Regions from separate parts of the Sinorhizobium sp. M4_45 genome, predicted to be linked through region 1. Evidence: predicted binding sites of a transcription regulator. Region 1 holds the regulator's gene; each other region holds the start of a gene.
What was found. Region 1 encodes LexA, which represses DNA repair genes until DNA is damaged. Its sites were predicted from a motif close to TGTTCNNNNTGTGTTCNG; they were not measured.
Positions count from the first base shown of each region.

Region 2: the regulator LexA is predicted to act here: its motif matches at 3,854-3,871, upstream of uvrA (excinuclease ABC subunit UvrA).
Region 3: the regulator LexA is predicted to act here: its motif matches at 2,944-2,961, upstream of CN933_RS02285 (ATP-dependent helicase).
Region 4: the regulator LexA is predicted to act here: its motif matches at 2,054-2,071, upstream of CN933_RS18105 (ATP-dependent helicase).

Region 1 covers NZ_NWVE01000001.1:1,088,940-1,096,233, reverse strand. Annotated here, with positions in the region: gene CN933_RS05605 (D-alanyl-D-alanine carboxypeptidase family protein) at 1-1,124, opposite strand, end outside; gene CN933_RS05600 (septal ring lytic transglycosylase RlpA family protein) at 1,181-2,224, opposite strand; gene CN933_RS05595 (hypothetical protein) at 2,676-2,888, shown strand; tRNA gene CN933_RS05590 (tRNA-Ser) at 3,083-3,172, shown strand; tRNA gene CN933_RS05585 (tRNA-Ala) at 3,441-3,516, shown strand; gene CN933_RS05580 (hypothetical protein) at 3,709-3,873, shown strand; gene lexA (transcriptional repressor LexA) at 4,096-4,812, shown strand; tRNA gene CN933_RS05570 (tRNA-Cys) at 5,032-5,105, shown strand; gene CN933_RS05565 (calcium-binding protein) at 5,153-6,232, opposite strand; gene CN933_RS05560 (hypothetical protein) at 6,629-6,976, shown strand; gene CN933_RS05555 (membrane protein) at 7,025-7,294, opposite strand, start outside.
Region 2 covers NZ_NWVE01000012.1:45,797-53,090, reverse strand. Annotated here, with positions in the region: gene CN933_RS26650 (DUF72 domain-containing protein) at 1-706, opposite strand, end outside; gene uvrA (excinuclease ABC subunit UvrA) at 806-3,727, opposite strand; gene CN933_RS26640 (single-stranded DNA-binding protein) at 4,014-4,538, shown strand; gene CN933_RS26635 (MarC family protein) at 4,605-5,234, opposite strand; gene gyrA (DNA gyrase subunit A) at 5,521-7,294, shown strand, end outside.
Region 3 covers NZ_NWVE01000001.1:478,537-485,830, forward strand. Annotated here, with positions in the region: gene CN933_RS02280 (GNAT family N-acetyltransferase) at 1-295, shown strand, start outside; gene CN933_RS02285 (ATP-dependent helicase) at 349-2,901, opposite strand; gene CN933_RS02290 (carboxymuconolactone decarboxylase family protein) at 3,025-3,435, opposite strand; gene CN933_RS02295 (cyclase family protein) at 3,452-4,273, opposite strand; gene CN933_RS02300 (efflux RND transporter periplasmic adaptor subunit) at 4,594-5,790, shown strand; gene CN933_RS02305 (efflux RND transporter permease subunit) at 5,787-7,294, shown strand, end outside.
Region 4 covers NZ_NWVE01000006.1:189,088-196,381, forward strand. Annotated here, with positions in the region: gene CN933_RS18095 (aminoglycoside adenylyltransferase family protein) at 375-1,151, shown strand; gene CN933_RS18100 (glutathione S-transferase family protein) at 1,314-1,964, shown strand; gene CN933_RS18105 (ATP-dependent helicase) at 2,115-4,178, shown strand; gene CN933_RS18110 (ion channel) at 4,479-4,919, shown strand; gene CN933_RS18115 (LysR family transcriptional regulator) at 5,058-5,945, opposite strand; gene CN933_RS18120 (SDR family oxidoreductase) at 6,045-6,767, shown strand; gene CN933_RS18125 (Atu4866 domain-containing protein) at 6,827-7,201, shown strand; gene CN933_RS18130 (class I SAM-dependent methyltransferase) at 7,222-7,294, opposite strand, start outside.

The DNA.
Region 1 (7,294 bases):
GCGTCGAGCGCCCGGCTCGTGAGCGTTCCGGACTCGACCGCCCTCGCCGTCTTCACGGGAACTTCCCGCAGCAGCTTGTCCCCGTTCCAGAGCTTGACGACGCCGACCTGCTGACCGGCAGCGACGGGTGCGTTGAGCGGCCATTTGTAGACGATGCGTGCCGTCAGCCGTTCGGGATTTTTTACCGGCAGCAGAACGTCGACCGGGCCGCCCGCCACGAGCGCCACCCGGGAATCCGCACCGCCGTAGACGCTCGCCTCTCCGATGGTTTCACCATCTGCGAAAATGCGCCGTTTCTCGAAAGCGGTCATCGCCCAATCCAGGACCCTGCGGCTCTCGTCGATTCTCTCCTTTTCGCTCTCGAGGCCCCCCATCGCGAGAAAGACCCGGCGGTCGCCCCGTTGCATCGAGACGGCGAGCGAGAAGCCGAAACCCTCCGCAAAGCCGGTCGCCAATCCATCGACGCCGACATTCGCGGCGATCAGAGGGTTCTTGTTGCGCTGAAGGATCTTGTTCCACTCGAATTCCGGCTGCGAATAGAGCCGATAGTAATTCGGGTGCGCCTCGTACAGGTGCCGCGTAAGGGCGACGAGTTCGCGCATCGTGATCTTGTTTTCCGGATGCGGCAGCCCCGTGGCATTCCTGAATGTGGCGACCGGCAGCCCCAGCTCGCGGGCCCGCTTGGTCATCAGTTCGGCAAAAGCAGCCTCGCTGCCAGCCATTCCCTCAGCCAGGACAATGCACGCATCGTTGGCGAGTTGCACCGTTGCGCCCTGGATGAGATCGGCAACGCGAATCCTGGATTTGATCGCGGCGAACATCGTTGCAGTGCCGGAGGGGGCCCCGCCTGTACGCCACGCATGTTCAGAAACCTCGAAACTCGTCTCGGACGTCAGGTCGCCCTTATCCAAGGCTTCGAAAACCACCTCCATCGCCATGAGTTTGGCGAGCGAGGCAGGCGGGACGGGTGCATCCTCGTCGCGTGAAAAGAGCACTGTGCCTGTCTCGGCATCGACGAGATAGATCTGCTTCGCTTTGGTGTCGAAGGCGGGCGTCTGCGCGACCGCTTGCCCCGAAACGATGGCCGCGAGGAAACCTACGACCGCAAGCCACTTCATGCGCATGAGAAACTCCGGTTCTGCATGGGCATATCAGCGCGGAAAGCCCTCTTCAACCGGCGTCAGCGCGAGTCGGCGTTTCGGTACTGGCGCTTCGCATAGGCGAGAATGGAATCGGGGGTCAGCGGGTTGCGATCGACCATGATCGCCTCGAAGGGCGACGGCTTGTCGCTGACGCGAACTTCGACATAGGCCGCAGCATAGGCCATGCTGCCATCCGGCAGCGGGATCAATTGCGGGCGCGACGTCGGCATGGGGCCGATCTGCGGCAGAACGACGAATTCGTCGAAGGCGCTTGGTGCCGCCGAGGCCTGCGCCGGCTTTGCGAGCGCGTTCACCGGCACGCCGGCATCGAGCGTCGATCTGTTCGGAACCGGAACGGCGCGGAGATTCGGAACCATGTCGCGCAGCGGCTCGTTGGAAGCCACCATAACGCCTGAGGCGATCTGCCCTTCCGGCATAACGCTCGGGCCACGGTCGCCCTTCCTGACGTACGAAGCCATGAGGTAGGGCATGTCATTGCCTTCGAGCGGCGCACGACCGACATATTGAACGCGAACATTGGCGCTTCCCTTGCGCTTGATGTCCAGCAGGTCGGCGGTTTTCGAAGAGACGTCGATGATCCGGCCGTATTCATAGGGGCCGCGATCATTGACACGCACGATGACGGACGTGCCGTTCTCCAGGTTGGTCACGCGCGCATAGCTCGGCAGCGGAAACGTCGGGTGAGCGGCCGAAAGGTGATGCTTGTCATAGACCTCGCCATTGGCCGTCAGCCGGCCATGGAAGGCAGACCCGTACCAGGAGGCCATCCCGCTCTTGTTGTAGCCGAAATCCTCCTTCGGCTGATACCACTTGCCTTTGACCTGATAGGGTTTGCCTACCTGGTAGCGGCCACCGCCCTTGGGAATGTTGTTTCCGGTAGCGACTCTGGGGCTGGCTTTGACGCCATAGACGGACTCGGCGAAGTATTCCTTGCTCCGCGACTTGGTCTTCTTGACGCTCGACGTCGTCGATCCGCAGGCCGCAAGCACCGCGCAAAGCAACGGAACCGCTGCGAGACGGAGCCCCCTCACAAGATATGCCGCACCGTTATTGGATGTCATCTGTCCCACAAGATCATTCGCAAAGCCGCACCCGAAATCCGCTCCTGCAGCGCTCACGCATCCGACCGAACGCGCAACGATCGTCGCAATCGTGCAGTAGTTCCCCCGCGAGAACTTCGCCGTCCCGAAACGGAACAGCCGAACAATCATGACAACAACAAGGCGAAATTGCGAACCGGAGGACGAACGGACGCTAAAAAACGCTCGCTATGGTTTACGGAACGTAAATGAGCCGCTGGACCATAGTCCGATAGAGCGCGCCAAAGGTCCGAAACCCGTTGCCGGGTTCCCCTGCCGACACATATCGCAATAAGCACCCACGCGGCTCGTCGGCCGCGGGGTGCGGCGGCCTCAGAGCTGGCCGAAGCTTCCCGTCGGTGCAACTCTGAGGCTCCGTCCCCGGTTGGCGTGCTGCCCCGTGCTCCGGCCCAACGTCCGAGAGGATATCGCAATGGACGACAGATACGATTATGGGCCGCCGGAGCGACGGGCGGCAACCGGCCTGCCCTTAGGCATAATGCTCCTGTCGATGTTGGCGATTGCCGTTTATCTGCTTGCCGGAGCGGCGCTCCTGGACGGCAGAAGCCGGGACGTCGCGGCCTACGTCGCCCGGGCAGGCGACGAAAGTCCGCCTGCGGCGCCGGACAGCGGACTCCGCCCGTGACGATAGCCCACAACCGTGCCACGGGCGTATGCGGCGCGGCACGCCTCGAATGCAAGCAAATGCTCCAGAGCAAGTTGACGCTGTGATCAAAGCTGCTAAAAAGCCAGCCGTTGGTGAATGGGCAGCAAACCCGGTAGCGATCGCCGGTCAATCGAGAACTCGGAAACGAATTTCACGAAGCTCCGCAATCACCCGGAAGAGTGGCCGAGCGGTTTAAGGCACCGGTCTTGAAAACCGGCGTGCGTGAAAGCGCACCGTGGGTTCGAATCCCACCTCTTCCGCCATTTCAGAATTGATCCGGGCACGCCGGAATTCCCAGCTTCTCGTCACTGATGGCCGTCTTCCCCACCCGCAAGGCTCGTGGCTGCCCTGCCCTTCCGACGCTTTGCGTCACCTGCCGGAGCGGAAGAAGCTGCTTTGGGACTCCATCGCGAAGGGGCGATATTCGGGTGGATGAATTGCAGCGTGCCCTACCGGGCAGCAAGGGTGAAGCCGGAAGACGGAATGCACTGGCGCGCGGGGCCGAAAAATCTTATACAACGAGTGACCAGTGGGGTCGTAGCTCAGTTGGGAGAGCGCCGCAATCGCACTGCGGAGGTCGAGGGTTCGACTCCCTTCGACTCCACCATTCCCCTCTTGTCCAACCCGGACACCTAGGTGACAGGTCTTACCTGAGGTAACTTCCACCGATGCCGGACGTCAGGTTGCCAGAGCCCGGGCGATGCCGCGGCTCGGCGCGCTTGCCAAAAAAGCTGATTTGAGAGAAAGTTTTAGTCTGACCCGTTCGAGGTCTGGGCAACTCCCGCGAGTGGAGAAAAACATGCCTGTTAAATCTTTGGTGGCAGCCGTAATTTTTTCCCTCTTCGCCCTTTCGGGGTGCGCCAGCACAGGCTCGACCAACACGACCTATACCCAGTGGTACGGGCCCTATCCCGAGCCTGAATTCGACGTTCTTACGCCGGGCGGACTGCGGCTTGCCTATTAGCATGGCATAGGCGAGCGACTGGGGCGGCCGCTGTAAGCCAAACATGCGAGAGCGTATCGCCCCCTGCCCCGACATTCCGAGCGATCGCCAACGACACGCCGGATCGGAAGCGGGCAGGCATTCAGCAGCAAGCGGTATTCACGGAATTTTAGGCACTTGCGGAACACATATGGAACAGATAGGTTCTGTTCTTGATTTGTTTCGCGATTCTGGAGTGACGCCATGCTGACCCGCAAGCAACAGGAATTGCTTCTGTTCATTCATGAACGAATGAAGGAATCCGGGGTTCCGCCGTCCTTCGACGAGATGAAAGATGCCCTCGACCTTGCCTCCAAATCGGGCATCCATCGTCTGATCACCGCACTCGAAGAGCGCGGGTTCATTCGCCGGCTACCGAATCGCGCTCGAGCCCTCGAAGTCATCAAGCTGCCGGAGGCCTATGCCGGTGTTTCGCAGGTCCGCCGCGGCTTTTCGCCGAGCGTGATCGAAGGCAGTCTGGGCAAGCCTGCGGCCCCGCCCCCCGCACCGAAACCGGCGCCCCCGGCCGAGATCGCGTCGGTCGCTGTTCCGGTCATGGGCCGCATTGCCGCCGGCGTGCCGATTTCCGCAATCCAGAACAACATGCACGATATTTCCGTACCGGTCGAAATGATCGGCAGCGGCGAGCACTACGCTCTCGAGATCAAGGGTGATTCGATGATCGAGGCCGGCATCCTCGATGGCGATACGGTGATCATCCGGAACGGAAGCACTGCCACCCCCGGGGATATCGTCGTCGCCCTGATCGACGACGAGGAAGCAACTCTGAAGCGTTTCCGTCGCAAGGGCGCCTCAATTGCGCTCGAAGCCGCCAATCCGGCTTACGAGACGCGGATATTCGGTCCGGATCGGGTCAAGATCCAAGGCAGGCTTGTCGGCCTCATCCGGCGGTACCACTAGCCTCCCGACCAGGTGTGCAGGTGTTTCCCACGGAAGTACGCAATTTCAAAGCGTTAGAAGTGGGGCCATTGCGCCTTGGGGCGCTATGGCCACGCCTCCACAGAACCGAAGCCCTATTTATACAGAATAAAAAAGACCCTATTCCAAATGTACCCTCTTGCGGATTGCGGGCAATCATTCTAAATCCGCGCCACGATTTGAAAAATCGCAAATCGTAGAGGCCTCGTGGCGGAGTGGTGACGCAGAGGACTGCAAATCCTTGTACCCCGGTTCAATTCCGGGCGAGGCCTCCAAAAAATCCACCGCTATTCAGCTTTGTTGCCGACAAATCTTACCTCCGTCAGACGAAGGCGAAATCCGCGCCCGCAAAGACGAAGTTGGCAGCGCTGAGGTCGGCGGCGTGGATGCCGATCAGAGTGACCTGATCGACGGTACCATTCAACTGCAGGACAGCGTTCCCGTCAGCATCGTTGCCGATGTTGGGCAAAAAATCAGCGAAGTCGTCGTAGCCATAGCCAGCGATTTGGATGACGTCCTTGTCCAATTCAAAGTCGAAGATCTCATCCCGACCACTGTTTCGTGAAAACAGGAACTGATCGGCACCGGTCTCGACCGCGAAGGCTGCGGTCAGTCGACCATCGCCCCAGAGCTGATCGTTACCGGTGCCGCCGATCAAGAGGTCGTTCCCACCCGCGGTGTCCACGCCGACCTCTGCATCGCCATACAGGACGTCATTGCCTTTGCCTCCGTCGAGCAGGTCGTCGCCGCCACTGCCGCCACGTGAGAAAAGAATGTCTCCAACGAGAAAGTCATTGCCCGAATCACCATAGAGGTGGTCGTTCCCGCCAATCCCGGATTCCACGACGCCCTGGTCGAGGCCATCGCCGTAGAGCTTGTCATGGCCCTCTCCGCCCTGGAGTCGATCGTTCCCGCCAACGAAAAAATCGCCCAGGGAGAAAGCGTCGCCCGAGAGAGTATCGTCTCCGGCGCCGCCGTCGAGCCAGTCGTCTCCACCACGTCCTCTGAGGCAATTGTAGCCATCGCCATAGAGTGTATCGTTGCCTTTGCCGCCCGAGAGACGATCATTCCCTCCGGCGACGATAGCGGAATCAATCGCATCGATCTGGAAGGCATCGCCGTACAGCGTGTCGTCGCCGGCGCCGCCGTCGAGCTGGTCGTCGCCACCACGCCCCTGATTGGAGATCGTCCAAGCGTCGCCGAAGAGCGTGTCGTTGCCCCCAAGGCCGTCAAGGCTGTCGCGGCCACCCTGCCCCGAAGACAGGAAGCCGCCGATTTCGGAGACTCCCAGGCTATTGCCGGTCGTGAACGGGTCTCCGAAGATAATGTCCGGATCGTTCGTTCCGAAGATGTGGTTGTCCAGCCCGAGCCAAGGGGCGATGCCACCGATCAGATGCGCCATTTTTCTCTCCACAGTGCTGTACAGTAAGCGATGCTCGTCTTGGGAAACCCGGACGGCCTTCGCGGCGCCGACTTCGTCGGGCCCCGTCGGAGTGACGAGCTAACGCTATGAAAATACGGACTTCCTACGGAAGACCGTTACACCCTTTTCCTGAAAGCGCTCCAATGTTGCCGAACGTGATGTTCCTGTCTATTGACCACTTTGGATTAACTACAAGTTGTACTTTGCGACCACACTCAGCGCCCGGATACTGGAAGAAGGACGAGCTCGCCCACGCTCCCGAAGACGTCCGCGAAGGGCGAAACCTCGAGGATCGTGTGGTCTCGTGATCGGCGGTTGTGATATAGCGGTCCCTCGGCCGGCCTCATCGGGAGGCGGCACTCGAAGCGCGACGTGATGGATATTCCTTGGGGCTACATTCAGCGCCACTTCGACTGGCTCGGGCATGTGGTCGAGGGCTTCTGTATTGCAGCAGTCGTCGCCCTCCTGTTCATGGCGATTGCGCCGAGAAGGCTGGCGCTGATCATCGGCCTCGCCTTCGCCATCGGACACTTCCACGGCCGCGAGAAACGTGATTTCGAGATCAGCGCAAAGCTGCCGCCGCCTCACCTGGAGGGCTATGAAATGTGGAGGTGGAGTTGGGACCAGGCCACCGATTTCTGGCCGGTCGCTTTGGTCCTCGCCTGCGTCATTGTCGCCCTCCTGCCCAAACGACGTCGAAAGCCGCGCAATTCCGCCGACTGAAATGCGCTGCATCCGGATGCTGGCGGAACTCTTCGCGAGGCCCACCTCTCAGGATCTGCCGGACGAGTTCGGCTTGCTGCGCCATCGGGCCCACCATACGGCCAGCTTGCGCCGCCGTCGGCGCATCGAGGGAATATCGTGCGAAAGCACGAGCAGGCCCAGAGGAACCATCCAGAAGCCCAGGATGGGCAGAAAACCGAGCAGACCGCCGAAGACGAGCAGAACGCCGATGAGCACGCGCAATGCCGGCGAGTTGGGCAGGCTCATCCGCCATTTGCCGAGCACGATCTCACGCGTCCTGGGATCGATGCCAAAATG
Region 2 (7,294 bases), on a different contig from region 1:
GCTTGCGTTCCGACGCAGCTTTCTCCAGGTCGTCCGGCTCACCGCCGGCGGCAAAGGTCTTCAGCCGCTCGGCCCAGCGATCGAGATCCTTCGGCGGATAGCAGGTCTTCACCTCATCGCTGCCCTTCTGCAGCCGTGCATAGACGAAATCACTCGTGACATCGGCGATCATCGGGTAGTCCGCATGCTCGGCGAGAACGACGGCAACCTTGTATTTTTCAATGAGCTTGACGAAGTCCGGAACCTGGAAGCTGGGGTTGCGGACCTCGACCACGTGGCGGAGCTTCAGGCCGTCCTGCTTATCCGGCAGGAGCTTCAAGAATCCCTCGAAATCCTCCGCGTCGAATTTCTTGGTCGGCGCAAACTGCCAGAGAATGGGACCGAGGCGGTCGCCGAGTTCCGTCAGTCCTTGGGTCAGGAACCGCTCCATGGATTCACCGGCTTCGGACAGGACCCTGCGATTGGTCACGAAGCGGCTTGCCTTCAGCGAAAAAATGAAGCCGTCGGGAACCTCCGCCGCCCACTTGGCAAAAGTCGCCGGCTTCTGTGAGCTGTAATAGGTGCCGTTGACCTCGATCGTTCGCAATTCCTTGCCGGCGAATTCGAGCTGCCGCTTCTTCGGAAGATCGTCCGGATAGAAGGCGCCTTCCCAGGGTTCGAAGTTCCATCCGCCGATGCCGATGCGGATTTGTCCCGAATTTGCCATCCTCTTCCTCCTCGATGCTCACTCAGACGCGCAAAACCGCTGTAGCCGGGGCGAATCAGAGACGCCACCCGATTTCACGAGGCGTCCGGCCCGGCCACATCACTCCGCCGCAACTACCTTCTTTACTGGCCGGCGCTCCAGAAGCTCCTTCAGGAACTGGCCGGTATAGGAGCGCTGCTCCTTCACGACCTCTTCCGGCGTCCCCTGCGCAATGACCTCGCCGCCGCCGTCGCCGCCTTCCGGGCCGAAGTCGATGATCCAGTCGGCCGTCTTGATGACTTCGAGATTGTGCTCGATGACCACCACGGAGTTACCCTGATTGACCAGCTCATGCAGAACTTCAAGAAGCTTGGCTACGTCGTGGAAATGCAAGCCTGTTGTCGGCTCGTCGAGAATATAGAGCGTGCGCCCGGTTGAGCGTTTCGACAGTTCCTTGGCGAGCTTGACGCGCTGGGCTTCGCCGCCTGAAAGCGTGTTCGCCTGCTGGCCGATCTTGATATAGCCGAGGCCCACCTGGTTCAGTGTCACCAGCTTGTCGCGCACCGCCGGAACGGCCGCGAAGAACTCGACGCCTTCCTCCACCGTCATGTCGAGCACATCGGCGATCGACTTGCCCTTGAAGTGAACGTCCAGGGTCTCTCGATTGTAGCGCTTGCCGTGACACACGTCGCAGGTGACGTAGACATCCGGCAGGAAGTGCATCTCGATCTTGATGACGCCGTCCCCCTGACAGGCCTCGCAGCGGCCGCCCTTGACGTTGAAGGAGAAGCGGCCCGGCTGGTAGCCGCGCGCCTTTGCTTCCGGCAGCCCGGCGAACCAGTCGCGAATGGGCGTGAAGGCTCCGGTATAGGTCGCCGGGTTGGAGCGCGGCGTGCGGCCGATCGGCGACTGATCGATGTCGATCACCTTGTCGATATGCTCGAAGCCGTCGATCCGGTCGTGTTCGGCCGGATTTTCGCGCGCGCCCATGACGCGGCGGGCGGCAGCCTTGTAGAGCGTCTCGATCAGGAAAGTGGACTTGCCCCCGCCCGATACCCCGGTGACGGCGGTGAAGACACCGAGCGGGATCGATGCGGTCACGTTCTTCAGATTGTTGGCGCGCGCGCCGACGACGGTGACTTCCTTCTTCTTCTTCGGTTTGCGCCGTTCGCCGGGCACGGCAACGGAAAGCTCGCCGGAGAGATATTTCCCCGTCAGCGATTTCGGATTGGACATGATATCGGAAGGGGTCCCTTCCGCAATGACCTCGCCACCGTGAATGCCGGCCGCCGGGCCGATGTCGACGACGTAATCGGCCGTCAGGATCGCATCCTCGTCATGCTCCACGACAATGACCGTGTTGCCGATGTCGCGCAGATGCCTCAGCGTATCCAGGAGGCGGGCATTGTCGCGCTGGTGAAGGCCGATCGAGGGCTCGTCGAGAACATAGAGAACGCCCGTCAACCCTGAGCCGATCTGCGACGCGAGCCGGATGCGCTGGCTTTCTCCGCCCGAAAGCGTCCCGGAATTGCGCGAAAGGCTCAGATATTCGAGGCCGACGTCGTTCAGGAAGCGCAGGCGCTCGCGGATCTCCTTGAGGATGCGCACGGCGATCTCGTTCTGCTTCGTGCTGAGATACTCGGGCAGGACCTCGAACCAGTCGCGTGCGGCGCGAATAGACATATCGGAAACCTCGCCGATATGCAGCGCGTGGATCTTGACGGCAAGCGCTTCCGGCTTCAGCCGGTAACCGGCACAGGCGGGGCAGGGCGCTGCCGACATATAGCGCTCGATCTCCTCGCGCGCCCAGGCGCTGTCGGTCTCTTTCCAGCGGCGTTCGAGATTCGGCACGATGCCCTCGAACGTTTTCGTCGTGTTGTAGGATCGGGCGCCGTCCTGATAGTGGAAGGTGATCTTGTCCTTCGTGCCGTGGAGAATCGCGTCCTGTGCTTCCTCGGAAAGCTCGCTCCAGCGACTGCCGAGCTTGAAGCCGAAAACCGTGCCGAGGGCCTCGAGCGTCTGGTTGTAGTAGGGCGACGTGGATTTCGCCCAGGGTGCGATGGCGCCGTCCCTGAGGGTGCGGTTCGGCTCCGGAACGATCAGCGCCTCGTCGATCTTCTGCTGGCTGCCCAGCCCGTCGCAGGTCGTGCAGGCTCCGAAGGGATTGTTGAAGGAGAAAAGCCGCGGCTCGATCTCGGGAATGGTGAAACCCGAGACGGGACAGGCGAACTTCTCGGAAAACAGCACCCGCTCATGGGTTTCGTTCAGCGACTTGTTGGCCGAGCCGCCGGCGGAGGTCTCTTCCGGAGGCAGGGGGCGGTCGGCGAATTCGGCGATCGCCAAGCCGTCGGCGAGCGTAAGGCAGGTTTCGATACTGTCGGCGAGACGGGTTCCGATATCGGGCCGCACCACGACACGGTCGACGACCACGTCGATGTCGTGCTTGTATTTCTTGTCGAGCGCCGGCACGTCGGCAATCTCGTAAAATTGCCCGTCTACCTTTACGCGCTGGAAGCCCTTCTTCATCAGCTCGGCGAGTTCTTTTCTGTACTCGCCCTTGCGCCCGCGCACGAGCGGGGCCAGCATATAGAGGCGCGTTCCCTCGCCGAACTCCAGCACCCGGTCGACCATCTGGCTGACGGTCTGGCTTTCGATCGGCAGGCCCGTAGCGGGAGAATAGGGCACGCCGACGCGCGCGAAGAGCAGGCGCAGATAGTCGTAGATCTCGGTAACGGTTCCGACAGTCGAGCGTGGGTTGCGCGACGTGGTCTTCTGCTCGATCGAGATCGCCGGCGAGAGCCCGTCGATCTGATCGACGTCGGGCTTCTGCATCATTTCGAGGAACTGGCGCGCATAGGCCGAAAGGCTCTCGACATAGCGCCGCTGGCCCTCGGCGTAGATCGTGTCGAAGGCAAGCGAGGACTTCCCGGAGCCCGAAAGGCCGGTCATCACGATCAGCTTGTTGCGCGGCAGATCAAGGTCGATGCCCTTGAGATTGTGCTCGCGAGCGCCGCGAATGGAGATGGTCTTGAGTTCGCTCATCGGAAGGCCAGCTTTGTATGTCGGTTGAAAGCCCCCTATGTAATGACGGCCGCGCCCATGTCGAGGCGCAATCGGCAAAAGAGGCGGTTCAATTGCGATTCGGTTGACAGGATCATAGAGGAATACTAGAACAAAAAAAGAACAAACTCTGCCATATCCACGCCAAATCAACTGTGGATTATGCGCGATACGGGGCGTATCGGCGGCGGCGGGCCGCTAAGGTGTTCGCACATGAGACATTGGAGAGCCGGCCGAGCGGTCCGGCGGCAGAAACGGGAAAAGCGATATGGCTGGTAGCGTCAACAAGGTGATCTTGATCGGAAACGTCGGGGCCGACCCGGAAATCCGGCGCACGCAGGACGGCCGGCCGATCGCCAACCTCAGAATTGCCACCTCCGAGACCTGGCGCGACCGCAATTCAGGCGAGCGCCGCGAGAAGACGGAGTGGCACACGGTCGTCGTCTTCAACGAAGGCCTCTGCAAGGTCGTCGAACAATATGTGAAGAAAGGCGCCAAGCTCTACATCGAAGGCCAGCTGCAGACGCGCAAGTGGCAGGATCAGACCGGCAATGACCGCTATTCGACCGAGGTCGTCCTTCAGGGCTTCAACTCGACCCTGACGATGCTCGACGGTCGCGGAGGCGAGGGCGGCGGCGCAGGCCGCGGCGGCAGCGACTACGGCGGTGGCGGCTACGAGGAATACGATCAGTCGCGGTCCTCCTCGGGCGGCGCCCGGTCCGGCGGTCAATCGAACCAGCCGAACCAGGGCGGCAACTTCTCGCGCGATCTCGACGACGACATTCCGTTCTGATCGACTGCTCCAGCCAGTCCGAGACCCATCCGGCCCGCTTCGTCGCGGGCCGTTCTCGTTATGCCTTCAGACCTGAAACGCCGAGCGCACGCCGTCCACGACGAATTGAACGGCGAGGGCGGCAAGGATGACGCCGAGGAGGCGGGTAAGGATCGCCCGGCCGGTGACGCCCAGGAACCGGTCGATGCGCTCGGCGATCACCAGCGCCAGGAACAATATGGCCATCGATGCGGCGATGACGACGATGAGCTGCACCCGATCCAATGCCGAGGGAAAGGAGCTGCCGAGAAGGATGGTTGCCGAGATCGCTCCCGGCCCGGCGATCAGGGGCAGTGCGAGAGGGAAGACCGCGATATTGTGAAGGTGGTCCTTCGTGATCGCCGTTTCCCCGGCCTTCTCCTTTCGCTCCTGGCGTTTCTCGAAAATCATCTCGAAAGCGATCCAGAAGAGCAGCATGCCGCCGGCGATCCGGAAGGCGCCGATCGAGATGCCGAGCAGACCGAGGATGCCGTCGCCAAAAAGCGCAAAGGCGGCGAGGATGGAAAAAGCGATGAGCGAGCCGCGGGTCGCGACCTGGAAGCGCTGCTGCCGGCTCAAGCCGACGGTCAGGCTCAGGAAGATCGGCGCAAGGCCGGGCGGATCAAGCGTGACGAGCAGCGTCGTCAGCGCATTGACCAAGAGATCGACATCGAACATCCGTATCCCCTTCCGGATTTCTACCCCGGCTATTCCCGGTGGTGCGGCCCGCATTGTTAGGCAAGCGATGCGAGCTTGGAAAGAGCGGGTAGCCAAGTGCAACGCAATGGCTTAAACCAGCGCCATCCCCGAGGCGCGCAGCTTTCCTTGCGAGCTCCTTTCCTTGCCCTAGAAAAGCCTGTTCCTGCGGCAAAAGACTGTTCAAAACACCGGCCGAAAATTGGCGCTCCGAGCCGCATTCGGCTATAAAAAACCGATTGATTCTGAACAAAGATCGTGATCGCCATTGACTGAGCAAAGCACCCCCGGCGGCGGAAAGAATCCGCCAGGCATCGAGCCGATTTCCATCATCGAGGAAATGCAGCGGTCGTATCTCGATTACGCCATGAGCGTGATCGTGTCGCGCGCGCTTCCCGACGTGCGCGACGGTCTCAAACCCGTTCATCGCCGCATCCTCTACGGGATGAGCGAGCTCGGCATCGACTGGAACAAGAAATACGTAAAATGCGCCCGCGTCACCGGTGACGTGATGGGTAAATACCATCCGCACGGCAACATGGCGATTTACGATGCGCTCGCACGCATGGCGCAGGATTGGTCTCTGCGGCTGCCGCTGATCGACGGCCAGGGCAACTTCGGCTCCGTCGACGGCGATCCGCCGGCGGCAGAGCGTTATACCGAGTGCCGGCTTCAGAAGGCGGCGCATTCGCTGCTGGACGATCTCGACAAGGACACGGTCGATTTCCGCGACAACTACGACGGCACCCTGCACGAGCCCGTCGTCGTCCCGGCAAAGTTCCCGAACCTGCTCGTCAACGGCGCGGGCGGCATCGCCGTCGGCATGGCGACCAATATCCCACCTCATAACCTCGTAGAGGTGATCGACGGCTGTATCGCCCTGATCGACAATCCCGCGATCGAACTGCCGGAACTGATGCAGATCATTCCGGGGCCGGATTTTCCGACCGGGGCGCTGATCCTCGGCCGTTCGGGAATCCGTCAGGCCTACGAGACCGGCCGCGGCTCCGTCATCATGCGCGGGCGTGCCCATATCGAGCCGATGCGCGGCGATCGCGAGCAGATCATCATCACCGAGATCCCCTATCAGGTGAACAAGGCGACGATGATAGAGAAGATGGCCGAACTCGTCCGCGAGAAGCGGATCGAGGGCATTTCCGATCTTCGCGACGAATCCGACCGCCAGGGCTATCGCGTCGTCATCGAACTGAAGCGCGACGCCAACGCCGAGGTCATTCTCAACCAGCTTTACCGCTACACGCCGTTGCAGACCTCCTTCGGCTGCAACATGGTGGCGCTGAACGGCGGCAAGCCGGAGCAGATGACGCTGCTCGATATGCTGCGCGCCTTCGTCTCCTTCCGCGAGGATGTCGTCAGCCGGCGCACGAAATACCTGTTGCGCAAGGCGCGCGAGCGGGCGCATGTGCTGGTCGGTCTCGCGATCGCGGTCGCGAATATCGACGAGGTGATCAAGCTCATCCGCCAGGCGCCGGATCCGCAGACCGCGCGCGAACAGCTGATGGAACGCCGCTGGCCGGCGCACGACGTCGATGCGCTCATTCGGCTGATCGACGACCCGCGCCACCGGATCAATGACGACGCTACGTATAACCTGTCCGAAGAACAGGCTCGCGCGATCCTCGACCTGCGCCTGCAGCGTCTGACTGCGCTCGGCCGCGACGAGATCGGCGACGAGCTCAACAAGATCGGCGAGGAGATCAAGGATTACCTCGACATCCTGTCGTCCCGACTCCGTATCATGCAGATCGTCAAGAACGAACTTGCCGCAGTCCGCGACGAGTTCGGCACGCTGCGCCGAACCGAGATTGCCGACGGCGGTCCGGACATGGACGACGAGGACCTGATCGCGCAGGAGGACATGGTGGTGACCGTGTCCCATCTCGGCTACATCAAGCGTGTGCCGCTGACGACCTATCGGGCGCAGCGCCGCGGCGGCAAGGGCCGCTCGGGCATGGCCACGCGCGACGAGGATTTCGTTACCAGGCTGTTCGTCGCCAATACGCACACGCCGGTTCTGTTTT
Region 3 (7,294 bases), 610 kb from region 1:
GCATGCGCTGGTCGCCGAAAGCGAAGGACGGCTCATCGGATTGACGCACTATATTTTCCACCGCAGCACGACGTCGATCCAGCCGAATTGCTATCTGCAGGACCTTTTCACCGATGAGGCCGGCCGCGGCAAGGGAGTCGGCCGGGCGCTTATCAACGGCGTCTACGAAGCGGCGAAACGCGCGGGGTCGCCGCGCGTCTATTGGCTGACCCACGAGACCAACCACACGGCGATGCAGCTCTACGACAAGGTGGCCGAGAAGTCGGGCTTCGTCATGTATCGAAAGATGTTTTGAGGCCTGCGGTCGGGTAGAACGGAAAAGCGCTGCACACCTTTTCCCTGAAGTGCTTACACCGGCTCTACGAACCCATCCAGCACACGCTTCTGCCCGGCGCGGTCGAAATCGATCGTCAGCTTGTTGCCCTCGATCGCCGCGATGTTGCCGTTGCCGAACTTGATGTGGAAGACCCGGTCGCCGACATTGAAACGGGAGGGCTCGGCGCTCGTCGACTTGGCGACGAGCTCGCCTTCGATGGTGCGCGTGCGGGGCCCCGATTCGCCGTAACCGATTCGTTCGATGGCGTGGCCGGAGCGGGTGCCCCAGTTGTCGCGGGTGGCGTCCGACCGGTGCTGCTGGGCGCGCTTCCAGCCGGGCGTCTGATAATTGTTCTCGAAGGGATCGGCCTTGTCGAAGCGCGACTGGCCGTAACCGCCGCGACCGTAACCGCCATAAGAGACCTCCTGTTCGGCGACTTCCACATGGGCGAGCGGCAACTCGTCGAGGAAGCGTGAGGGAAGCGTCGATTGCCAGAGGCCGTGGATGCGGCGGTTCGAAACGAACCAGATATGACAGCGGCGCTTGGCGCGAGTGATTCCGACATAGGCGAGGCGGCGTTCCTCCTCCAGACCTGCGCGGCCGCCCTCGTCCAGGGCGCGCTGATGCGGGAACAGCCCTTCCTCCCATCCCGGCAGGAAGACGGTGTCGAATTCCAGCCCTTTGGCCGAATGCAGCGTCATGATGGAGACGGCGTCCATATTCTCGTTCTGCTCGGCGTCCATCACGAGGGCGACGTGCTCGAGAAAGCCGCGCATGGACTCGAAGGCTTCCATCGAACGGATGAGTTCCTTCAGGTTTTCCAGGCGCCCGGGCGCTTCGGCCGATTTGTCGGCCTGCCACATGGCGGTATAGCCGCTCTCGTCGAGGATCTGCTCTGCAAGTTCGGTGTGCGGCGTCGATTCGAGCAAACCCTGCCAGCGGCGGAAATCGGCGACGACGTCGAAGAGGCCCTTGCGCGCCTTCGGCTTCAATTCGTCCGTCTCGACGATCTCGCTCGCCGCGGCCAGCATCGGGATGTCGCGGGCCCGGGCATAGTCGTGCAGGGTACGGACGGTCGTCTCGCCGAGGCCACGCTTCGGCGTGTTGACGATCCGCTCGAAGGCGAGATCGTCGGCGGGCTGACAGACGAGGCGGAAATAGGCCATGGCATCGCGAATTTCGAGCCGCTCATAGAAGCGAGGGCCGCCGATGACGCGATAGTTGAGGCCGAGCGTGACGAAGCGGTCTTCGAACTCGCGCATCTGGAAAGAGGCGCGCACGAGGATCGATATGTCGTTAAGGTTGTGCTTCTTGCGCTGGAGCTGCTCGATCTCTTCGCCGATCGCGCGAGCCTCCTCCTCGGAATCCCAGGCGGCATGAACATGCACTTTCTCGTCGTCGGGATTGGTGCGTTCGGTAAAGAGCGTCTTGCCGAGCCGGCCCTCGTTATGGGCAATCAGATGCGCCGCCGCGCCGAGGATATGCTCGGTCGAGCGGTAGTTGCGCTCCAGCTTGATGACCTTGGCGCCGGGGAAATCCTTCTCGAAGCGGAGAATGTTGTCCACCTCGGCGCCGCGCCAGCCATAGATCGACTGGTCGTCGTCGCCGACGCAGCAAATGTTGACGGTGGGCTTTCTCTCTTCGGCGCCAGGGGAATGCCCCTCCCCAACCGCTCCCCACGAGGGGGAGGGGCTAGACTGCGGCGCCGCAGGGCTTGGGGAGGGGTTGTTCCTCCCGGAACCCTGCGTCCGCTGGGCCAGCAGCCTCAGCCACATATATTGCGCCGTGTTGGTATCTTGGTACTCGTCGACGAGGATGTAGCGGAACTTGCCGTGATACTCCTTCAGCACGTCCGGATTGGCACGGAACATGCGGATCGGATGCAGCAGCAGATCGCCGAAATCGCAGGCATTCAAGGTCAGCAGCCGGTTCTGGTAGGCGGCATAGAGCTCGCGGCCCTTGCCGTTGGCAAAGGCGCGGGCATCGCCTTCCGGGATTTGCGACGGGTCCAGGCCCTTGTTCTTCCAGGTGTCGATCATGCCGGCGAACTGCTTGGCCGGCCAGCGCTTGTCGTCGAGACCCTCCGCCTGGATGAGCTGCTTGATAAGTCGAACGACATCGTCGGTGTCGAGGATGGTGAAGTCGGACCGCAAACCCACCAGTTCGGCATGGCGGCGGAGGAGCTTGACCCCGATCGAGTGGAAGGTACCGAGCCAGGGCATGCCCTCGACGGCGTGGCCGACGAGCACGCCGATGCGCTCCTTCATTTCCCGCGCCGCCTTGTTGGTGAAGGTGACGGCGAGGATCTGCGAGGGATAGGCGCGGCCGGTCGAAAGGATATGGGCGATCCGCGTCGTCAGCACGCGCGTCTTGCCGGTGCCGGCGCCGGCGAGCACGAGCACCGGACCTTCCAGCGCCTCGACTGCCTCCCGTTGCTCCGGGTTGAGCCCGGAGACATAGTCCGGTCGCTGGGTCTTGTCGCGGGCGGCCATGGCGCGCGCCGCGATGCCGCCGCCGGCGGCCGCGGGTTTCCGCGGCGCGGGTTCCTCGTCGAAAAAGGGAATATCGTCAAAACCTTTGGTCATGCGGCCCAATGTAGTGATTCGGGACCGAAAGGCCAGAAAGGATGTTCTTCTTTTATTCCGGAACCTTCGCCCGCTCGCGCATGCCTGTGGAAAGACTGATGTTTCAGGTCGGCATGCCGCCGTCTATGTTTTGCCGGACGCGTCGAACACCGGATCGACCGGGACCTGCAGGGCCGTCGCCAGCTGGTTGGTCTTGGCGGCGAGCGAAATGACGCGCAGGAGATCCGCGTGCTCGGCGTCCGTCATTCCCTTGGTCCTTGCGGCGGCGGTGTGGGAGTGAATGCAGTAGCCGCAGCCATTGCTCACGGAAACCGCGATATACAGCATTTCCTTCACCAGCGGGTCGAGCGCCGAAGGCGTCGCCATTACCGCCTTGACCTCCGCCCAGGTCCGCTCCAGCAGTTCGGGGTCGAAGGCGAGCCAGAGCCACATATTGTTGATGAAGTCCGATTTCCGAGTCGCCCGGATGTCGTCGAAGACGGCCTTGACGCGTGGGTCGGATTCGGGACCGGATGGCGGCGCCACAGTGCTCATGCTTACTCCATGCGTTTCAAACGAGGGCGAAGACGCGGGCCGGGCCGCCGGTGCCGCCACGGTGCTTTGGTGCGCCGAGGACCAGCGTCGCGCCCTTGGCCGGCACCTTGTCGAGATTGGCGGCCGCCTCGAGGCCCCAGCGGCCTTCCGGCAGCCAGGCGTAATGGGTGGCGAAATCGGGCGAAATGCCGTGATCGAGCGAGAGGGTATCGACGGCCATGCCGGCTGCCTTCGTGTCCTCGATCAGGAACTTGGCTGCTTCCACGTGAAAGCCGGGGAAATGCATCTTACCGGCCGTGTCTGCATTGCGGAACTTGTCGGTACCGAGATGATCCGACCAGCCCGACAGCATGGCGACGCAGGCATTTTCGGGAATGTCTCCATTGGCCGCAATCCACGCCTTGATGTCGTCCGGCGTCAGCTGCGCATCCGGATCGGCGGCCGCCTTCTCGCGGATGTCGACGACGCAGAGCGGCACGAGCAGCTTGTCGAGGGGCAACTCGGCGACTGAAAGGCCGTCGGCGGAGAAGTGCAGCGGCGCGTCGACATGAGTGCCGGTGTGCTCGTTCACCCGAAGTTCGAACAGGTTGAACTTGTGTTCGGCATATTTGAACTTCTGCTCCCGGAAGAATTGCTGCTGACCGAAGAAAGTCGGAAACTCCTCATGAAGTTCATGGGTGAGATCGGTGACGCTGCCGTGGCCGGCGGCAAGCGCCGGAGGTGCGATCCCCATGCCGGCGGCGGCAATGCCTGCCGTACCGACCGCGGCCGCACGGAGCAAACTCCGCCGCGACATCATCCGCTGCTTGACCGATTCGATGACGCATGCATCGCACATTGCCGTCTCCCTTCGTGTCGAGAGCCGGCCCGAAACAGCCGCCGGCGACGAACAGAATAGCCGAGCCACGCAAGCTGTAAACATGCCGCCGACCCGCCGCCAGCGTGTGCGGTTCAGGACGGGCGCAGGGGCCATCATGCCGCCACCAAAATCGCTTTTGTTACAATTGCGTAATGATGCCATTCCGAGATTGCCCGGACGTCTGCAAACAACGATAATCAGCGCAAATCGGAACGTTCCATCGGGTGCGCGCCTCGTTGGAGCGCCCTTTTCTTTTGGAGGGCTTTTTCTTTTGGAGAGCTTTTCTTTTGGAGACATGAATGCGCTTTTGGAATCAGCTCGCGATCAGCGTCGTCGTCCTCGCCATCGGGGGCGCCGCGTGGGTGCGCTTTGCGCCCGGCGCGGGTGAGACCTTGGCGGCGATCGGGGTTTCGCAACCGTTGATCGATGCGTTGTCGGGACCAAAGGACGGCGAAGGGGCAAGGGGCGGTTCGGGCAATGGCGAGCGCGGGCAGGGTCGACGCAGCGGCTTCGCGGAAGCCCCCCTGGTCGTCGTTAAGCCTGCCGAGCGCGCCGTCGTCAACGACAGGCTGAACGCGATCGGCAACGGCGAAGCGATCCGCTCGGTTACGGTGACGCCGACCGCAACGGGAAATCTCACGGAAATACTGGTGAAGTCGGGCGACAGGATCACGGAAGGCCAGGTTATCGCGCGCCTCGACAGCGACGACCAGATGATCGCTGCCGAGCAGGCGCGGCTGACCCGCGACAGTGCCCGGGAGAAGGTCGAGCGCTACCGCAATCTCAGCACCGCGCGCGCAGTGACGGCCGTCGAGGTGCGTGACTCCGAGATCGCGCTGCAGGCAGCCGAACTGGCACTGAAAACCGCCGAGCTCGACCTGAAGCGTCGCGACATCGTGGCGCCCTCCAAGGGGGTGGTCGGGATCATCACCGTCAATATAGGAGATTACGTCACGACCTCGACGCCGATCGCCGTCGTGGACGACCGGTCGCAGATCCTCGTCGACTTCTGGGTGCCCGAGCGCTTCGCAGGCAAGATCTCTGTCGATCAGCCGGTGACCGCGAGCGCGATCGCGCAGCCAGGGCGTGCACTCCAGGGCGTCGTTCACGCGATAGACAACCGCCTCGACCCGGAGAGCCGGACGCTCCGGGTCCGGGCGCGACTCGAGAATCCGGATGACATGCTGCGCGCCGGCATGTCCTTTTCGGTCACCGTGGCATTCGACGGCGACCGATATCCCACCGTCGACCCGCTGGCGATCCAGTGGAGTTCCGAAGGCTCCTTTATCTGGCGGGTCAAAGGCGACAAAAGCGAGCGCGTGCCGATCAAGATCATCCAGCGCAATCCCGACAGGGTGCTTGTCGATGCGGACCTCGCCGAGGGCGACCGCGTCGTGACCGAGGGCGTGCAGCGGCTTCGCGACGGCGGCGTGGTGCGGATCGCCGGCGAGCCTGCGGCCGAGGCCGAGCAGAAGGTCGCGGGAGACGCGAAATGAATATCGGCATGGGAGGCCATCAACCAGGCGGAGGGCAGGGCGGAAGGACGGGTTTCACCGCGCTTTTCATCCGCCGGCCGATCTTCGCCCTGGTCGTCAACACGCTGATCGTCGTGGCCGGTCTTGCCGCCTGGAACGGTGTCGAGATCCGCGAACTGCCGCAGGTCGACCAGCCGGTGGTCTCTGTCACGACCGAGTTCGACGGCGCCTCGCCGGAAACGATCGACCGTGAAGTGACCTCGGCCATCGAAGGCGCCGTCTCGCGGGTGCAGGGCATCAAGGGCATTTCGTCTTCCTCGTCATTCGGGCGCAGCCGGGTGACGCTCGAATTCTCCGACACGACCGATATCGGCCAGGCGGCCAACGACGTTCGCGATGCGCTCGGCCGGATCACCGGCCAATTGCCTGATGATGCCGACGAGCCGCGCATCGTGAAGGCGGATTCCGACAGCCAGCCGATCATGCGCCTTGCATTGACCTCCGACACGATGAGCATGGACGACATGACGCTGCTCGTCGAGAACGAGATCAGCGACCGGCTGGCCGCGGTCGAAGGCGTTGCCGACGTCACAGTCTACGGCGACCAGGAGAAGATTTTCCGTATCGACCTGAATCAGGCGAAGCTCGCCGGACGCGGAGTCACCGTGGCCAATCTTCGCGAGGCGCTTTCCGACGCCTCCTACGATGTGCCGGCGGGCTCGTTGACGAGCGCAAGTCAGGACATTTCCGTTCGGGCGACGGCCGACCTCCAGACGCCCGAGCAGTTCGAAAACCTGATGCTCGGCAACAATGTCCGGCTTCGCGACGTCGCGACCGTGACCCTCGGCCCGGATACGGGCACTTCGGCGCTGCGCTCCAACGGCCGCGAGGGTATCGGCCTCGGCATCATCCGCCAGGCCCAGTCGAACACGGTCGATATTTCCGAGGGCGTGCGCAGCGTCGTGGACGCAATCTCCTCGGATATCCTGCCGCCCGGAACCGGGCTCAAGATCACCAGCGACGACGCGGTGTTCATCAACGGCGCCATCCATGAGGTGGAGATCGCACTCTTCGTCGCCGTTTTCATCGTCACCCTCGTCATCTACCTGTTCCTGCTCGACTGGCGCGCGACGCTCATCCCGACCATAACCATGCCGATCGCGCTGATCGGAACGGTGGCCGCGATCTATCTTGCGGGCTTTTCGATCAACATCCTGACGCTTCTGGCGATCGTGCTTGCGACCGGGCTCGTCGTCGATGATGCGATCGTGGTGCTCGAAAATATCGTGCGGCGCCGGGCCGAGGGCCTCGGTCCGCGCGCCGCCGCCGTCCACGGTACGCTCGAGGTCTTCTTCGCCGTGCTCGCAACCACGGCTACGCTGGCGGCCGTGTTCGTTCCGCTCTCCTTCCTGCCGGGGCAGACGGGCGGGCTCTTCCGTGAATTCGGCTTCGTGCTCGCCTTTGCGATCCTTCTGTCGTCCTTCGTCTCGCTGACGCTCTGTCCGATGCTCGCCTCGCGCATGCT
Region 4 (7,294 bases), on a different contig from region 1:
ATACCCGGGCGCGCTCAGGCATTTCCCGCCGTCGTCTTGAAGTCGAATAGCTTTTGAGTGTTCTGGCGCAGAAGGGCCGTGTCATCCCGCTGATCGGCCCGCGCTCGCTTTCCGAGCTCAACCACAGCCTCGACGCTTTCTCAATTGCGCTTTCCCCATGTGACGTCCAGTGGCTGCGAGATGGCGACCCGGGCCGGTCGAGCGCTGCCTGAAGGTCTGCTCGCACTAAAAGCTGGCTTGTATCGGTTCAAGAGCTTGATACGCTCGCTGCAATATTCTAGCGCGTTTCACTGTTTCATTGGACCAGTGAAACGCTCTAACACTCTGAAACTGCGCACTTCTCCCGGTAGTACTTACATAAATCGAGCCGAGCCATGCGAGCGGACAGACAGCAGATTGACGAGGCACTGGCAGCGACAGAATCCATCCGCAGCATCCTTCGAGACGCGCTCCTTGCGGTTTATCTGCATGGATCGGCAGTTTCGGGTGGCTTGCGACCGCAGAGTGACGTCGACCTCCTCGCGATCGTCGACTGCCCCATGGCTGACGAACAGCGTCGTGATCTTCTGGCGGCTTTGCTGCGAATGTCCGGCCGGCATCCCCGTCCGGTCGGGGAGCCCCGCTGCATCGAACTGATGGTGTTTCTGCGGGCAGATATTGCCGCACCGAATTTTCCTGCTCGGGCTGAATTCATCTATGGCGAATGGCTGCGGGACACCTTCGAATGCGGAGGTCTCCCCCTACCTGTGTCCGACCCGGAAAACACGCTTGTGCTGGCCCAGGCGCGACAAGAGGCCGTTCCACTGTTCGGCCCCGATGCAAAGGAGCTTCTGCCCTCGCTTCCGCCGGAACAAATACGCCGCGCAATGCGCGATGCACTCCCCTCATTGGGCGACAGTTTACAGGGGGACGAGCGGAATGTGTTGCTAACCCTTGCGCGCATGTGGCGTACATCGGCCATCGGTGACTTCATCACCAAGGATGCTGCAGCGACATGGGCAGCGAGCCAGATGCCGGACGAGGAAGCTGATATGCTGATCTACGCGCGTGAGGCCTATCTGGGCAAGGTCAAGGACGACTGGCAAGATCGGCAGACTGCTTGCGAGCGGACGGCAGCATTTCTGCGCCAGCGGGTCTCGGAACTCCTGTGACGCTTTGGGGCGGAAGCTGCCAGGAAGCGTCTTCCGCTTAGCAGCGGCAGGAACGCACCATCGCGCTGTATCTGAATCGGCCGCGAGGATTACCTCGCGCATGGGGTGTCGGAATCGCGTTCGGCCGGTCGTCTTGAAGACGGACAAGCGATGGAGAGCAGCATGACTATTACCATTACCGCCTTTGAGCGGTCGCCCGATGGCGGCCAGGGTATGGCGCGTGACATGCGCGTTCGCTGGGCGCTCGAAGAAGTGGGCCAGCCTTACGACGTTCGTCTTCTTTCGTTCAAGGCGATGAAGGAACCCGCGCATCTCGCGCTTCATCCATTCGGGCAGATTCCGACCTATGAAGAAGGCGATCTCGCTTTGTTCGAGTCGGGGGCGATCGTGTTCCATATCGCTGAGCGCCATGCGGGCCTGCTGCCGGACGATGCGCATGCCCGGGCGCGCGCGATCACATGGATGTTTGCCGCCCTCAACACGGTGGAGCCGCCGATCGTCGATCGCGAGGTCGCCGAGTATCTGGAAGGCGACGAGACCTGGTACGAGCGGCGTCTGCCCTTCATCGACGAACGCATCCGCAGGCGGCTGGGCGAACTTTCCGGCCGACTGGGCAATGCGGACTGGATCGACGGAGCGTTCAGCGCCGCTGACCTCCTGATGGTGACGGTGCTGCGGAGATTGGAAGGATCGGGGATACTGGAGGAATATCCGAACCTCTGCCCCTATGTGGCCCGCGGCAAAGCGCGGCCCGCATACAAGCGCGCTTTCGACGCTCAGCTGGCGGTTTTCACCGCCGCACCGACCGGCTGACAAAGGTCCGCGCCGGCCGTTTGATTACAAGCGGCAATGTCCGAGCGAATCCGGGACGTCCCACTTTCCAACGGGCGATCGGGCTTGTATGTTCCCCCTCCGTTCTTAAGGCCGCGGCCGGATATCAAAGAGCTCATCGAGGGGAAGTAAATGGCGACGGCGGCGTATCTGGAGAAACTGAACGAGAGACAGCGCTGCGCCGTCGAATATGGTATCGGAGCAGGAGAAGACGCCCGGACAGGCCCGCTTTTGATCATCGCGGGCGCGGGCTCCGGGAAGACCAACACCCTGGCTCATCGCGTTGCTCACCTGATCGTTAACGGCGCCGATCCGCGCCGCATTCTCCTGATGACCTTCTCGCGAAGGGCCGCGGCCGAGATGTCGCGCCGCGTCGGGCGCATCTGCGCACAGGTGCTCGGTCCCAGTTCCGCAACGACGACCGACGCTCTTTCATGGGCGGGCACATTTCACGGTATCGGCGCACGGCTGCTGAGAATCTATGCCGAACAGATCGGGCTGAATGCGGAGTTCACCATTCACGACCGCGAGGACAGCGCCGACCTGATCAACCTCATGCGGCACGAACTCGGCTTTTCGAAGATGGAAAGCCGGTTTCCGGCCAAGGGCACCTGTCTGGCGATCTATTCGCGGGCAGTCAACGCGGAAATGCCGCTGAACGAAGTGCTCCGCACTTGGTACCCGTGGGTGTCCGGCTGGGAACAGCAGTTGAAGGAGCTGTTTGCCGGCTATGTCGAGGCCAAGCAGGCGCAGAACGTCCTCGACTACGACGACCTGCTTCTCTATTGGGCGCAGATGGTCAGCGATCCCTCCCTGGCCGACGATATCGGCAACCGCTTCGACCATGTCCTCGTCGACGAATATCAGGATACCAACAGACTCCAGTCCTCAGTGCTGCTGGCCCTGAAGCCCGGCGGGCGCGGCCTGACGGTCGTCGGCGACGACGCGCAGTCGATCTACTCGTTCCGGGCGGCGACGGTCCGCAACATTCTGGATTTTCCGAAGCAGTTCTCGCCGCCGGCCGAGATCGTCACGCTCGACCGCAACTACCGTTCGACCCAGCCGATCCTCGCGGCCGCCAACGGGGTCATCGATCTGGCGCGGGAACGCTTCACCAAGAACCTCTGGACGGATCGCGAGTCGGCTGAACGTCCGAAGCTGCTGACGGTGAGGGACGAGGCCGATCAGGCGAACTGCATCGTCGAGCAGGTGCTTGCCAATCGCGAATCCGGAATGCTCCTCAAACAGCAGGCCGTCCTCTTCCGCACCTCGAGCCACAGCGGCCCCCTCGAAGTGGAACTGACCCGCCGCAACATCCCCTTCGTAAAGTTCGGAGGACTGAAGTTCCTCGACAGCGCTCACGTGAAGGACATGCTGGCTGTCCTGCGCTTTGCACAGAACCCCCGTGACCGCGTCGCAGGCTTCCGGCTCCTGCAGATGCTGCCGGGCGTCGGCCCGCAGACCGCAGGCAAGATCCTGGACACGATCGCAACCGACCCCGAGCCGTTGATGGCGCTTGGGGAAGTCCCCGCCCCGCCGAGGAGCGGCTCGGACTGGCTGTCCCTGATCGAGTTGCTGCAGGCCCTGCGCAAACCCGCATGGCCGATGGAAATCGAGATTGCGCGGATATGGTACGAACCGCATCTCGAACGAATACACGAGGATGCCGAAACGCGCCGGGCCGACCTCGTGCAACTCGAGCAGATCGCCGCCGGTTATCAGAGCCGCGAGCGCTTTCTCACCGAGCTGACGCTCGATCCGCCGGACGCGACGAGCGACCAGGCCGGCGTACCGCTGCTCGACGAGGACTATCTGATCCTGTCGACCATCCATTCGGCCAAGGGGCAGGAATGGCGCTCCGTCTTCATGCTCAACGTCGTCGACGGTTGCATTCCGTCAGATCTGGCCACAGGCACCAGCCACGAGCTGGAAGAGGAGCGGCGACTTCTCTATGTCGGCATGACGCGCGCCAAGGACAGTTTGACGCTGATGGTGCCGCAACGCTTCTTCACCGGCGGTCAGCACGCGCAGGGTGACCGCCATGTCTACGCGAGCCGCACACGCTTTATCCCCGCGACATTGCTTCAGTTCTTCGAGAGCGCAACCTGGCCCGTCGCCAGCCCCAATGCCTCCGAGCGCAGCGCAAAGCAGATCCGCATCGATGTCGCGGCCCGGATGCGCACCATGTGGCAGTAGAGTTCAGCAATGCGTGATGGTCATCGCACTGGCTGTCCTCTGGCGGCGCTTCGCAGGGGTTCCTAGTAGAGGAAATAAGGAAATGCTCGACGGACCGCGCCGAATTCCCGCGATGCATTGTCCTGTACTCCCCTATTGCCCACCGTCGGTCTCGGCAACGGCACATTGGGACGGGACCGACAGACCGAAACTCCCAATCCGTACGATGTCCTGCTATGGTGGTTGTACCAGCGTCGCCGAGTCGAGTTGGTGCGTTTGAGGCGCCGATCATACTGCGGCAAGCACAGGGCGAGGTTGATAGTGCCAGGGATTGTGTTGGTCTGCCTGCTTTCCGCCGCACTCATCATCGTGACAAGCGCCACTCATTTTGAAATCATGACCGGCGTAGCGATCCTGCGTCGACGCAAGGTGCTTTCCAAACGAGCTGAAATGGTCGTTTTTCTCGGGTCGGCCTTTATGGCTCACCTCTTCGGCGTCGGCCTTTACGCTCTGGCCTTTGCCTGGATGCATTATCATCCCGAGTTCGGCTCACTCGAAGGACTGTCGGGCTCAAACGCCACAGACTTCTTCTATTTCTCGCTGACCTGCTACAGTACAATGGGCTTCGGCGATGTCTACGCGACAGGCGACATGCGAATTCTCGCCGGTCTGGAAGGTTTGAACGGGCTCGTTCTGATTGCCTGGTCGGCGTCGTTTACTTTCATTGCTGTGGAACGCATCTGGCGCGACGACCGGAAGTAACAGCGGGCCCAAAGATCCGGATGATGAGCCGCGCCGCGTCAATTATCGATTGCGATGATTTGGCAGCCGCATAAAGAAAATATAAGGAGTTCGGGCCGAGCGTGATCATGACCTTCGACGCTGCGCCGGAAGCGTCGGCTATCGCCACCGCCTTATATGCTCGATCAAAGCTCGCATCTTTGGTGCCATGTTGCGGCGCTGAGGGAAATAAAGAAAGAAGCCGGGGAACGGCGGCAGGAAATCCTGCAGCAGCGGAACAAGGTCACCGGTTTCCACGAACGGGCGGAAGGTTTCTTCCGTTGCGAAGGTGATCCCGGCCCCGCAGAGTGCCGAGCGGAGCATGAAGCGCAGGTCATTGGTGGTGATCTGGGGCTCGACCGCCACATCGAAGGGAACACCATTCTCCTCGAATTCCCACCTGTAGGGCGCGACATTCGGCGCTCGCCGCCAGCCTATGCAGCGATGATGGACGAGCTCACGCGGGTGCGCCGGCGTGCCGTGGACTGCAAGATAGGCGGGGGCGGCAACGGCCAGCTCGCGCTGATCGCCCGTCAGCGGCACCGCGATCATGTCCTGCTCGATCACCTCGCCAAGCCTGACGCCCGCGTCGAACCCGGCGGCCACGATGTCGAACTCCTCGTCCGTGACGGTGATGTCTATCGTCACCTTCGGATGGGTCTGAGCAAAGGAAGCGATGAGCGGACCGGAAAGGAATTGCTCGGCGATCGAGGTGACGGCGATCCGCAAAAGACCGCGGGGCTCATCCTCACCCGCTACCCGATCGAGCGCCGCCCCAATATCCGACAAGGGCTGCGACAGAGCCTCGCGCAGACGCTCCCCCGCTCCGGTCAGGCGAACTGAACGCGTGGTGCGGGTGACGAGCGTCGTTCCAAAGGCATCTTCGAGCCGCCGAACTCCCTGGCTGACAGCCGAGCGGGTCACACCGAGGCGATCCGCGGCAGCGCGGAAGTTGTCCTCCTCCGCGACGGCCAGGAAGAGCGGCAGAAGGTTCATGTCTATTTTCATTGTAGAGTACTGCTAACCATTGAGTTCAGTGATCGATGGATACCGGCGACAGTCATTGAAGTCCATCTTCTCCGTGCAAATCAAAGGACGGAGTACAACATGGACAAGGTCATTCTGATCACGGGCGCCTCCAGCGGCATCGGCGAGGGCATCGCTCGGGAGCTTGGCGCCGCGGGTGCGAAAATATTGCTGGGTGCACGCCGCCAGGCCCGTATCGAGGCCGTCGCCGCGGAGATTCGAGACGCAGGAGGAACCGCCCAGGCGCAGGTACTGGACGTGACCGACCGTCACTCCGTGGCGGCCTTTGCGCAGGCCGCGGTCGACAGATGGGGACGCATCGACGTTCTGGTGAACAATGCCGGCGTCATGCCGCTCTCGCCGCTTGCCGCCGTCAAGCTGGACGAGTGGGAGTGCATGATCAACGTGAACATAAAGGGCGTGCTTTGGGGCATCGCGGCCGTATTGCCGATCATGGAGGCACAGCGCAGCGGGCAGATCATCAATATCGGCTCTATCGGAGCGCTGTCGGTCGTACCCACAGCCGCGGTCTATTGCGCAACGAAGTTCGCAGTCCGCGCGATATCGGACGGGCTGCGCCAGGAGAGTACCAATGTCCGCGTCACCTGCGTCAATCCCGGCGTCGTCGAGAGCGAACTTGCTGCAACCATCACCCACAAGGAGACCGTGGCGGCAATGGACGCCTATCGCGCCATCGCGCTTCAGCCCGCCGACATAGCCCGTGCGGTCCGGCAGGTGATCGAGGCTCCGCAGAGCGTGGACACCACCGAGATCACGATCAGGCCGACCGCATCGAGCAATTGAACCGGCGCGAACCGTTCCCGGGACGCTTTCCCGCGTCCCCCTGACGAAAGGGATATTCCATGATCTTTTCCTTATTGACAGATCGCCTCGCCGGCGGCGGCCGCAAGCTGCTGATCGCTTCGACCTTGATGACCGCCGCACTCCTGAGCCAATCCGTAAAAGCCGAGGAATCCGAAATGCAGACCAATCACCCCTATGTCGGCCTTTGGGTCACAGAAGACAGTTACATCCGCCACGAGCTCCTGCCGAACGGTCGCTATGTCGAGGCCCGCGGTACGCGTGAACGGGCCTATGAGGGACGCTACCAAGTGACGGGCACGCATATCGATTATTGGGACGATACCGGCTTTACAGCGGATGGAAATTTTATCGACGGCGTTCTGCATCACGGCGGTATGATCTTCTATCGCGGGAGCCGGACGGGCAAACCATGAGCGCTCAGGATGTCGAGAATTCAGGCGTATCCTACCCAGCCCCTGAAGGTCATCGCCGCATAGAACAGGCGAACATCCGAGAAGCCCGCCTTG